Regions from separate parts of the Klebsiella variicola genome, predicted to be linked through region 1. Evidence: predicted binding sites of a transcription regulator. Region 1 holds the regulator's gene; each other region holds the start of a gene.
What was found. The regulator Fur, encoded in region 1, represses iron uptake genes when iron is present. The targets are predictions, from matches to a motif close to ATAATAATGAGAACNACTATCAA.
Positions count from the first base shown of each region.

Region 2: a site for Fur is predicted at 1,692-1,714, ahead of SP68_RS24105 (TonB-dependent siderophore receptor). Genes of this name have one in related genera too.
Region 3: a site for Fur is predicted at 1,656-1,678, ahead of fes (enterochelin esterase). Genes of this name have one in related genera too.

Region 1 covers NZ_CP010523.2:3,903,590-3,906,869, reverse strand. The annotation lists gene tcuA (FAD-dependent tricarballylate dehydrogenase TcuA) at 1-494, opposite strand, end outside; gene tcuR (tricarballylate utilization LysR family transcriptional regulator TcuR) at 592-1,518, opposite strand; gene fur (ferric iron uptake transcriptional regulator) at 1,646-2,098, opposite strand; gene fldA (flavodoxin FldA) at 2,390-2,920, opposite strand; gene ybfE (LexA regulated protein) at 3,072-3,280, opposite strand, start outside.
Region 2 covers NZ_CP010523.2:5,162,547-5,165,826, forward strand. The annotation lists gene SP68_RS24105 (TonB-dependent siderophore receptor) at 1-1,428, opposite strand, end outside; gene SP68_RS24110 (MltF family protein) at 2,017-3,280, shown strand, end outside.
Region 3 covers NZ_CP010523.2:4,019,152-4,022,431, reverse strand. The annotation lists gene fepA (siderophore enterobactin receptor FepA) at 1-1,479, opposite strand, end outside; gene fes (enterochelin esterase) at 1,739-2,947, shown strand; gene SP68_RS18860 (MbtH family protein) at 2,975-3,178, shown strand; gene entF (enterobactin non-ribosomal peptide synthetase EntF) at 3,189-3,280, shown strand, end outside.

The sequences.
Region 1 (3,280 bases):
AGCGCGGCGACAAATTCGCCGTTGCGCAGCTCGAGAGCCTGCACCGGTGTGTTGTAGCGGATCTGCACCCCCATTTGCTCCGCGCTGCGGTAATAGGCATTGACCAGCGCTTTGCCGCCGCCCATAAAAAAGGCGTTGGTGCGGGCCACGTGCAGGGCGCCGGAGAGCGGTGGCTGAAAGTTCACGCCGTGCTGGCGCATCCAGTCCCGGCATTGTGACGAGGTGCGGATCACCATTCGGGCCAGCGCTTCGTTGGTATTCCCCTCGGTGACGCGCAGCAGATCCTGCCAGTACTCTTCTTCCGGGTAGCTGTCGACCAGCACGTCCTGCGGCGCATCGTGCATACAGCGCAGGTTACGCGTGTGCTGCGAGTTGCCGCCGCGCCACTCCCGCGGCGCCGCCTCCAGCAGCAGCACCGAGGCGCCAGCTTCCCGGGCGGTTAAGGCGGCGCATAGCGCGGCATTGCCGCCGCCAATCACCAGTACATCCACCATTATCGGCTCCCTTACAATTTAATTAATTGTTAAATTTGTAATGGGAATGTAGGTGGTAACAGCGGTGAGGCGCTATGGTGTAATGCTAAAGAGGGGTTTAGTGAGCGTAAAGGGTAGCACCCGGCCAGCGGTCAGACTCCACCAGCTGGCGCATGACTTTGCTGAGTATCACTCGAGCCGCAAGGCCTGCCGGAGTGAGTTCATCATCAGACAGACTGACCAGAAAGTTGGGGCGACTGAGTATCGGGTTGACGACGTCGATCACCCTCAGCGCCTGATGGTCGAGGTGGGAGATGGCGGCCCCGGGCTGCAGGGTGGCCCCCAGTCCGCTGCGCACGGCCTGCATCAGCAGGGCCAGACCGTCAATGTCCGCCACCACCTCAACGCTGAGATGATGCTGCTGGCAAACTGCCTCCAGCCTGCCGCGCAGGCCATGGCCCTGGCTTGGCATAATCAACGGCAGGGAGGTGAGCTGGTCAGGGGAGATGTGGTCCTCCTGCAGGGGGGCCAACAGCGCATGGGTGCCAATCAGGAACAGGCGTTCTTCCAGCACCGGTCTGGCGCTCCAGCGCAGGATCTTTTCCTGCTGGAAAACGATAGCTAAATCGAGCTGGCGGGTGTTGATCATCCGCTCCAGATTACCGGAGAGGCTTTCCACCAAATGCAGGCGCACGTCGGGATAGCTTTCGCGCATCGCATTGATGAACGGGACGCCGAGAACGGAGGCGGTGCTGGGGGCCATGCCGACGCTAACGTGGCCTGACAGGCGCGCCTCGCGGGCGGCGAGGATGGCATCATCGGCATGGCGCAGCGCCAGCTGTGCCTGCGAGTAGAAAGCGAGACCCGCGCTGGTGGGCGTGACCCCGCGGGAGGTCCGCTGCAGCAGGCGAATGGCCAGTTCGTTTTCCAGGCGTGCGATCTGCTGGCTGAGCGCCGAGACGCCGATATTAAGATCAAGCGCGGCGCGCCCCATGCTGCCGGTTTCAACAATGCGCACAAAATAGCGTAGCTGGCGAAGTTCCATATCAACTCTCCGGACAAAACGAGGACGCGGGAAGGTCACCTGTGGGACGAGAGCGGTAAGGGCAGCAGAGGCGCCCATAAAAAAGCCAACCGGCAGGTTGGCTTTTCAGTCTCAGCGAAGCGGGGAATTATTTTTCCACCGCGTCGTGGGCGTGTTCGTCCTCGCGGCAATCACCTTCCGCACAATGACCGTACAGATACAGACTGTGGTTGGTCAGGCGGATGCCGTGGCGGGAGGCAATTTCACGCTGGCGTAATTCGATCGAGTCATCGCTGAATTCGATCACTTTGCCGCAGTCGAGGCAAATCAGGTGATCGTGGTGATGCTGCTGGGTCAGTTCGAAAACGGATTTACCGCCTTCAAAATTATGACGAGTCACGATACCGGCATCATCAAACTGGTTGAGTACGCGGTAAACGGTCGCCAGACCGATCTCTTCGCCCATGTCGATCAGGCGTTTATATAAGTCTTCCGCACTGACATGATGGTTATCCGGTTCCTGCAGCACTTCAAGGATTTTCAGTCGAGGAAGTGTGACTTTCAGGCCAGCCTTCTTTAATGCGGTATTGTTGTCAGTCATGCGGAATCTGTCCTGTTGCTAAACGATCTACTTCCTTCAACGGAAGTCATACAGAAATTAACCCGACGTAATGCGTCTCATTATAGAACTGCCACTGGTAAATGAAAACTGCAAGCATCAGGCCTGGTTTGCTGTCAAAAACGAGGCACCAGCTACAAACTGCGTCACGTGCCTCGTAGAATCAGTGGACATTGTACAGATATGTGATTAAAAGTTAAAAACTTGTAGCTATTAGTTTGATTGCTTTTGTCTATTAATGCGACGCAACTCAATGATTGCGCCGCTTAATCATCAGGCGTTTTTGATTTCTTCGAGGTGCAGCTCTTCGGCAACCTGCTTCACCCATTTCTCAACGCGCTCGTTGGTCAGCTCCGGCTGGCGGTCTTCATCAATGGCGAGGCCGACGAAGTGGTCGTCATCCGCCAGGCCTTTGGAGGCCTCAAAATGATACCCGGCTGTCGGCCAGTGACCGACGATGGTCGCGCCGCGCGGCTCAATGATGTCGCGGATGGTGCCCAGCGCGTCACAGAAGTATTCTGCGTAGTCTTCCTGGTCGCCACAGCCGAACAGCGCCACCAGTTTACCATTGAAGTCGATCTCTTCCAGCGTCGGGAAGAAGTCGTCCCAGTCACACTGCGCTTCGCCGTAGTACCAGGTCGGGATACCGAGCAGCAGAATGTCGTGGGCTTCCAGGTCTTCTTTGCTGCTTTTGGCAATGTCGTGAACATCAGCAACATCTTTACCAAGCTGCTTTTGAATCATTTTTGCAATATTTTCGGTGTTGCCGGTGTCGCTGCCAAAAAAGATGCCGATGATTGCCATGAGTAAAATAACCTCTTGAAACTTAAATGATGTGGTAGGGACGCGATGCCCATAGATAACGGCAATCATAGCAGAACAGGCAAGGGCGCGGAAACAGCAATCACGCCCGACTGCACACTCTGCTACACGAATGCGGATTTTTCGCGGAAAGTTAGACTTTTCCCTGGCTGTGCAGGGCGCGCAATTGGGTCATCAGCATCTCTTCAATGAGATCGCTACGGCTCATATTACGCGCTTCCGCCAGTTCATTGAGCGCATCGACCGCGTCGGCGTTGAGTTTTAACTCGACGCGCTTCAGCCCGCGAACCTTATCGCGTTTCAGCTGGTTACGTTTGTTGATGCGCAGTTGTTCATCGCGCG
Region 2 (3,280 bases), 1.3 Mb from region 1:
GGAGAGGTTCAGTGAGGGGCTCCAGTTATTGCCGACGATGCTGTGGTGATCGAAGCGCAGGGCGGGTGTCAGCATGGTACTGTCCGTTAGCGCCATATTATCTTCGGTAAACAGCGAGAAGATCTCGGCGCTGGAGTACGGGCTACGACCGGTAGCCGACACACCGTCGATAGTCCCGTAAGAGAGCGCCTGGGTTGTCGATACGCCATCTTTCATCCGCTGCTGATTCCATTCGGTGCCCAGCGTCAGATTCTGATCGACCCCCAGCGTAAACGGAATATTCACTTCGCTATGTAGCAGGACATCGGCCAGATCGATATCTGAAAACTCGCTACTGGAGAAGATCCCTTCCGTACCGCCCGCCAGCCCTTCATTCATTCGCGAGTTACGGGTGTGTTCGTACTGGGCATAGCTGTTGCTGGTCACGCCATTATCCCAGCCGCCGGTCCATGTGACGCCGTAAGTTTGCCGGTAGAGACGGTTGGTCTCTTTCCCGTACATACTCTTCACCAACGTACTGGTATTGGTGTTTTGCGTGTCGCCGGCATAGAGGTTGCCCTGGCGGCTGTAGCCGGCCTCAAACTCCAGGGCCTGCATCGGGGCGAACTCCCAGCGTAGCTTACTGTGAATATCTTTGTTCACCACCCCTTCACGTCCGGCGGGATAAGAACCGGCGTAGGAACCGGTACGCTCCGCTTCATGCCCGGCGTTAATGTCCTGAGCATCAGCCTGGGTTTTACTCAGATTACCCCAGAGATTGAAGCTGACACTGTCCGACAGTGGACCATTGAGGCTAAAGTTGGTACGTTTCGTCGCCCCTTCTTTACGGTGCTGCGGAGCATTCATATAGGTATTCCACGACCCGTGCCATTCTGGCGTGGTCGGTTTGGTCACGATGTTGACGACCCCGCCCATCGCGCCATTACCATAGCGCGCCGCCGCCGGGCCGCGGATCACATCGATATGATCGATCATCTCCGCTGGCACCCAACTGGTATCGCCGCGGGAGTCACGATCGCCGCGCCATCCATACCGCACCGAGTTACGGCTGGTCACCGGTTTACCATCGACCAGCACCAGCGTATTCTCGGGCCCCATGCCACGGATATCAATTTGCCGGTTGTTGCCGCGCTGACCACTGGTGGAGTTGCCGGTCAGGTTTACCCCAGGTTGCGTACGAATTAACTCCGATACATCGCGGGCGGGGGGATGTTTGCGAATCTCCTCTGCGGTAATGGTCGACACGCCCGGTGCCTGCAGGTTCTGCCTGGCAGCGGTCACCACCATCGTTTCCTCCTGGTTTTCGGCCGTTGGGGTGCTCTTATCGCGCGTCGATTGTTCTGTCATATTCTCTGCCGCCTGCAGCGGCACGCTACAGGCGAGCAAAGGAATGACGATCCCCAGCGGGAAGTGAGACGTGTATTTCATAGAATATGCCCTGTTTTCTGTTGCTGTCGGGCATAACGCCTTCCCCAATTGAAAAAACAATGGGATAAAATACTCGCCTCTGCGCCTCGCCAGATTTTGGCGTAGGTCAGCCCCTTCCCGATAGTCATGGGAATAAGAAAACAGCATGAGGCATAATAAAATTAAGTGCCCTGTTTCATCATTAGAGAAAAAGCGCTGCGCGCTATTCTTTGATAGCGTAATCCAGACAGCGAATAATAAGAGTAATGTGCTGTGCTACGGTAATAAAAATGAGATTCATTATCAAGATGATAATAATCAATATCGGAGAAAAATAAAATAAACACAAATAATCAAACGGTTACAACAAAACAAATGGAGAAGAATAAAATAAAAATATCATCATCATTTTCTATTTATCATTAAAAAAACACATTTCCGCCATATTATCTCCATAGTTAAAGTAAAGATAAAAGCACATTAATAGCAAGCGATAGAATGGGAGAAGACTATTTGTCGGCATCGTTATGTTTTTTACGCCCTTGTCGTGCCCGGCTAACGGCAGCCGTTCTGCTAAAATAATCACATCCCCCTGCGGAGTGTTCCTCCATGAACGCCAACTTGCTATCACGCCTGTTTATCGCCTGGCTCACCTGCCTCGCGGCGCTGTTATTCGCCCCTATCCTGCTTGCGGCGGAGGCGGAAAAAGCGCCGCCAGTCGCAACCGAAGACAATACGCTGTCGATCCACATCGACGATATGCTGCAGCCATGGAAAGGCGATCTGCCCGGCATGACCGAGCGGCGCACCATTCGGGTATTAACCACCTACAGCAAGACCTTCTTTTTTATTGATAAAGGCACTCAGCGCGGAGCAACCCACGATATCTTTATGGCGCTGGAAAACGATCTGAATAAGCAGTTGGCGAAGGATAAAAAGCTCAAACAGCGCCACCTGAAGCTGCATATCGTTTTTGTGCCGGTCAGCCGGGATAATCTCTTTATCGCGCTTAATGAAGGTAAAGGCGATATTGCGGCTGCCAATCTGACCATCACGCCCTCGCGGGAAGCCCAGGTCGATTTCGCCCAGCCGCTCTACAGCAACGTGAAAGAATTACTGATCTCCGGGCCGGCATCGCCGAAGATCGACAGCCTGGAGCAGCTCTCCGGCCAAACCGTCTTTGTTCGCCGCTCCTCCAGCTATTACGAGAGTCTGCAGGCGCTGAATGCCCGATTTGCCAGTGAGTCGCGGCCGCCGGTTATCCTGGAGGCAGCGCCGGAAGCGCTGGAGGATGAAGATCTGCTGGAAATGCTCAACGCCGGGCTGATTCCGCTGATCGTCGTCGATCAACACAAAGCCGTTTTCTGGAAACAGGTGTTTCCGAAAATTCAGATCCATGACAACGTGGTGCTGCGCGACGGCGGCAACATTGCCTGGGCGGTACGCAAAGACAGCCCGCAGCTGCTGGCGGTGCTAAACAACTTCGTCAAAAAGAATCGTCAGGGCACCACGCTGGGTAATACCCTCCTGCTGCGTTACCTGAAAAATGCCAAATATGTCAAAAATGCCGCCGCGAGTAAGGAAAGGCGCAAGTTCCTCGCCATGGTGGAAGTCTTCCGCAAATATGGCGATCGCTACGATGTCGACTGGCTGCTGATGGCGGCCCAGGGGTACCAGGAATCGCGACTGAACCAGTCGGTGCGAAGCCACGTCGGCGCCGTCGGGGTAATGCAGGTGATGCCCAGCACCGGAAAAGAGCTGAAAGTGGGCGATATTAAACAGCTGGATCCCAACATCCATGCTGGCGTGAAATACATGCGCTGGATGATAGATCGCTACTATGCTGATGAGCCCATGACCCGGCTCGATAAGG
Region 3 (3,280 bases), 120 kb from region 1:
CTGATACAGGCTCGGCGCTTTATAGGCGCGGGCGATGCCCATCTTCAGCGTAAAGTCGTCCCACAGGCCCTGCGACAGGTTGAGGGACGGGCTCCAGTTATTGCCGACGATGCTGTGGTGATCGAAACGCAGCGCCGGGGTCAGCATGGTGGTGTCGGTCAGCTCCATGTTGTTCTCAGCGAACAGCGAGAAGATTTCCGCCTGCGAGTACGGGCTGCGGCCAGTGCTGTCGTAGCCCGGGATGGTGCCGCCCGACAGCGCCTGGGTGTTGGAGGCGTTATCCTTCATCCGCTGCTGGTTCCACTCGCTGCCCAGCGTCAGGTTCTGATTAACCAGATAGTCGAACGGGATGCTGACTTCGCTGTGCAGCATCACATCCGCCAGATCGATATCCGTGAACTGGTTGCTGTTAAAGATCCCCTCGGTGCCCCCGGCCAGGCCTTCGCCTTTGCGCGAGTTGCGGGTGCGCTCGTACTGCGCCCAGTTGCTGGTGGTCACCCCGTTGTCCCAGGCGCCGTTCCAGGTGACCGAGTAGGTGTTGCGGTACAGACGGTTGGTCTCTTTACCGTAGTTCTCTTTCACCAGGTCGTTGGAGTTGGTGTTCTGGGTGTCGCCGGCGTAGAGGTTGCCCTGGCGGCTGTAGCCGGCTTCAAACTCCAGCGACTGCATCGGGGCGAATTCCCAGCGCACCAGACCATCGATGTTTTTATTTTGTACCCCTTCGCGCCCGGCAGGCAGGGTGTCGGCATAGATCCCGGTACGTTCGGACTGATGGCCCTGGTTGATATCCCAGGCGTCGGCCTGCGTTTTGTCGAGGTTACCGAACAGACGGAAGCTGAAATCGCCGCCCAGCGGGCCGCTGAGGCTGAAGTTAGTGCGTTTGGTGGAGCCTTCATCCTTGTGCTCCGGGGCGTTCATATAGGTGTTCCATGAGCCGTGCCACTCATCGCCGGTTTTTTTGGTGATGATATTCACCACCCCGCCGGCGGCGCCGTTGCCGTAGCGGGCGGCGGCCGGGCCGCGGATCACTTCGATGCGTTCGATCATCTCCGGCGGCACCCAGCTGGTGTCGCCGCGGGTGTCGCGCTCGCCGCGCCAGCCAAGGCGCACGGAATTGCGGCTGGTGACCGGCTTGCCATCGATCAGGATCAGGGTGTTTTCCGGACCCATGCCGCGGATATCAATCTGGCGGTTATTGCCGCGCTGGCCGCTGGTGGAGTTGCCGGTCAGGTTGACCCCCGGCATGGTGCGAATGATCTCCGAGACGTCGCGCGCTGGCGGGCGTTTGCGGATCTCATCGGCGGTGATGGTGGAGACGCCCGGCGCCTGCAGATTCTGCTCGGCGGCGGTGACCACCATGGTCTCTTCAGCAGCGCTGTTTTTATCGTCGGTGGCGGTTTCCGCTGCGCTTAACGGAAAAGCAACCCCGTAAATTCCCAGATTGACCAGCAAGGCCAGGGATTTGATCCTGTTATTCATTGTTATTCCTGCTCTTTAGTCGCCACGTTCCCCAAACGCCCCTTCCCACCGGGAGGGGAGGCGGCATAAATGTTGCCGGAAGAGGGCAAAGGCACTCCGTCGCTAGCTGAATAAGCTCTCTTCGACATGTTTTGTGAAAGACGCGCTTCCCACGGCGCGCTAATACGCTATTGCAAATGCAAATAGTTATCAATAATATTATCAATAAAGAATTACAATTAATTAAAAAAGTCACGCTATACATAGGGTTAATGACAGAATGTTAAGGACAGGAAGCGAGGAGTGGTGGCAAACCCTGCAGGGGCCGCAGTGCCGCGCAGTGGATGGCGTCATCGAGGTGACGTTCTGGTGGCGGGATCCGGCGGGGGATGAAACGCACTCTCCGCGCCGTCGGGTATGGCTCTATATCACCGGCGTGACCGACCACCATCAGAATGCGCGGCCGCAATCGCTGACGCGTCTGCCCGGGACCGACGCCTGGTCCTGGCGAACCACCCTGTCGCCGACCTGGCGCGGTAGCTACTGTTTTATTCCCTCCGACCGTGACGATGATTTTTCCCCTGAGGTGTTCAGCGCTGACGCGCCCGACCGCGCGCTGCTGCGCGAAGGCTGGCGCAAACTGCTGCCGCGGGCGATAGCCGATCCGCTAAACCCGCACAGCTGGCAGGGCGGACGCGGCCATGGCGTGTCGGCCCTGGAGATGCCGCAGGCGCCCGCGCAGCCCGGCTGGGACCAGTTTAATGAGGCGCATCCTCCCGCCCGATGCCTTGAGTGGCGCAGCGCGCGTCTGGGCAACCATCGCCGGGTCTGGATCTACACCACCGGCGAGGCCGTCGACCCGCAAACGCGGCCCCTGGCGATCCTGCTCGACGGCCAGTTCTGGGCCGAGAGCATGCCGGTGTGGTCGCCGCTGGCCGCGCTGACCAACGAGGGGAGTCTGCCGCCGGCGGTCTACCTGCTGATCGATGCGATCGACAACCAGCGCCGCGGGGTTGAGCTGCCCTGTCACCGCGATTTCTGGCTGGCGGTGCAGGAGGAGCTCCTGCCGCTGATCCGCGGCCATGCCCCGTTCAGCGACCGCCCGGAGCGGACAGTGGTGGCCGGGCAAAGCTTCGGCGGCCTGGCGGCGATGTTCGCCGCCCTCAACTGGCCGCAGCGCTTTGGCTGCGTACTCAGCCAGTCAGGCTCCTACTGGTGGCCGCATCGCGATGGCTGCGGGACGGGCTTTATCGGCGAACAGCTTCGCCAGGGTGAGGTGTCCGCGGCCGGGCTGCGCATCTGGCTGGAAGCGGGCCAGCGTGAACCGATTATTTTTCGCGCCAACCAGGCGCTGTTGGCGCAACTCACTACGACACAGCAGACGATTTTCTGGCGTCAGGTTGACGGCGGGCATGATGCGCTTTGCTGGCGCGGCGGGCTGACGGCAGGGCTTATCCAGCTCTGGCAGCCTCTGCTGTCGCACCCTTAGCACCGCGCTTTACGACAGGAGTTTGATATGCAATTCAGTAACCCCTTCGACAATCCGCAAGGGCAGTTTTACATTCTGCGCAATGATCAGCAGCAGTACAGCCTGTGGCCGGCGCACTGCGACCTGCCTGCCGGCTGGGCGGTGGTGTGCCCCCCGCAGTCGGCCGAGGCCTGCAACGCCTGGCTGGCGGCCAACTGGTCAACCCTGACCCCCGCCCATCATGCGTCATAAGGAGCTGACAATGACCACTCGTTTACCGCTGGTTGCCGCGCAGCCGGGGATCTGGATGGCCGAGCGCCTCTCCACTCTGCCAGGCGCCTGGAGCGTGGCCCA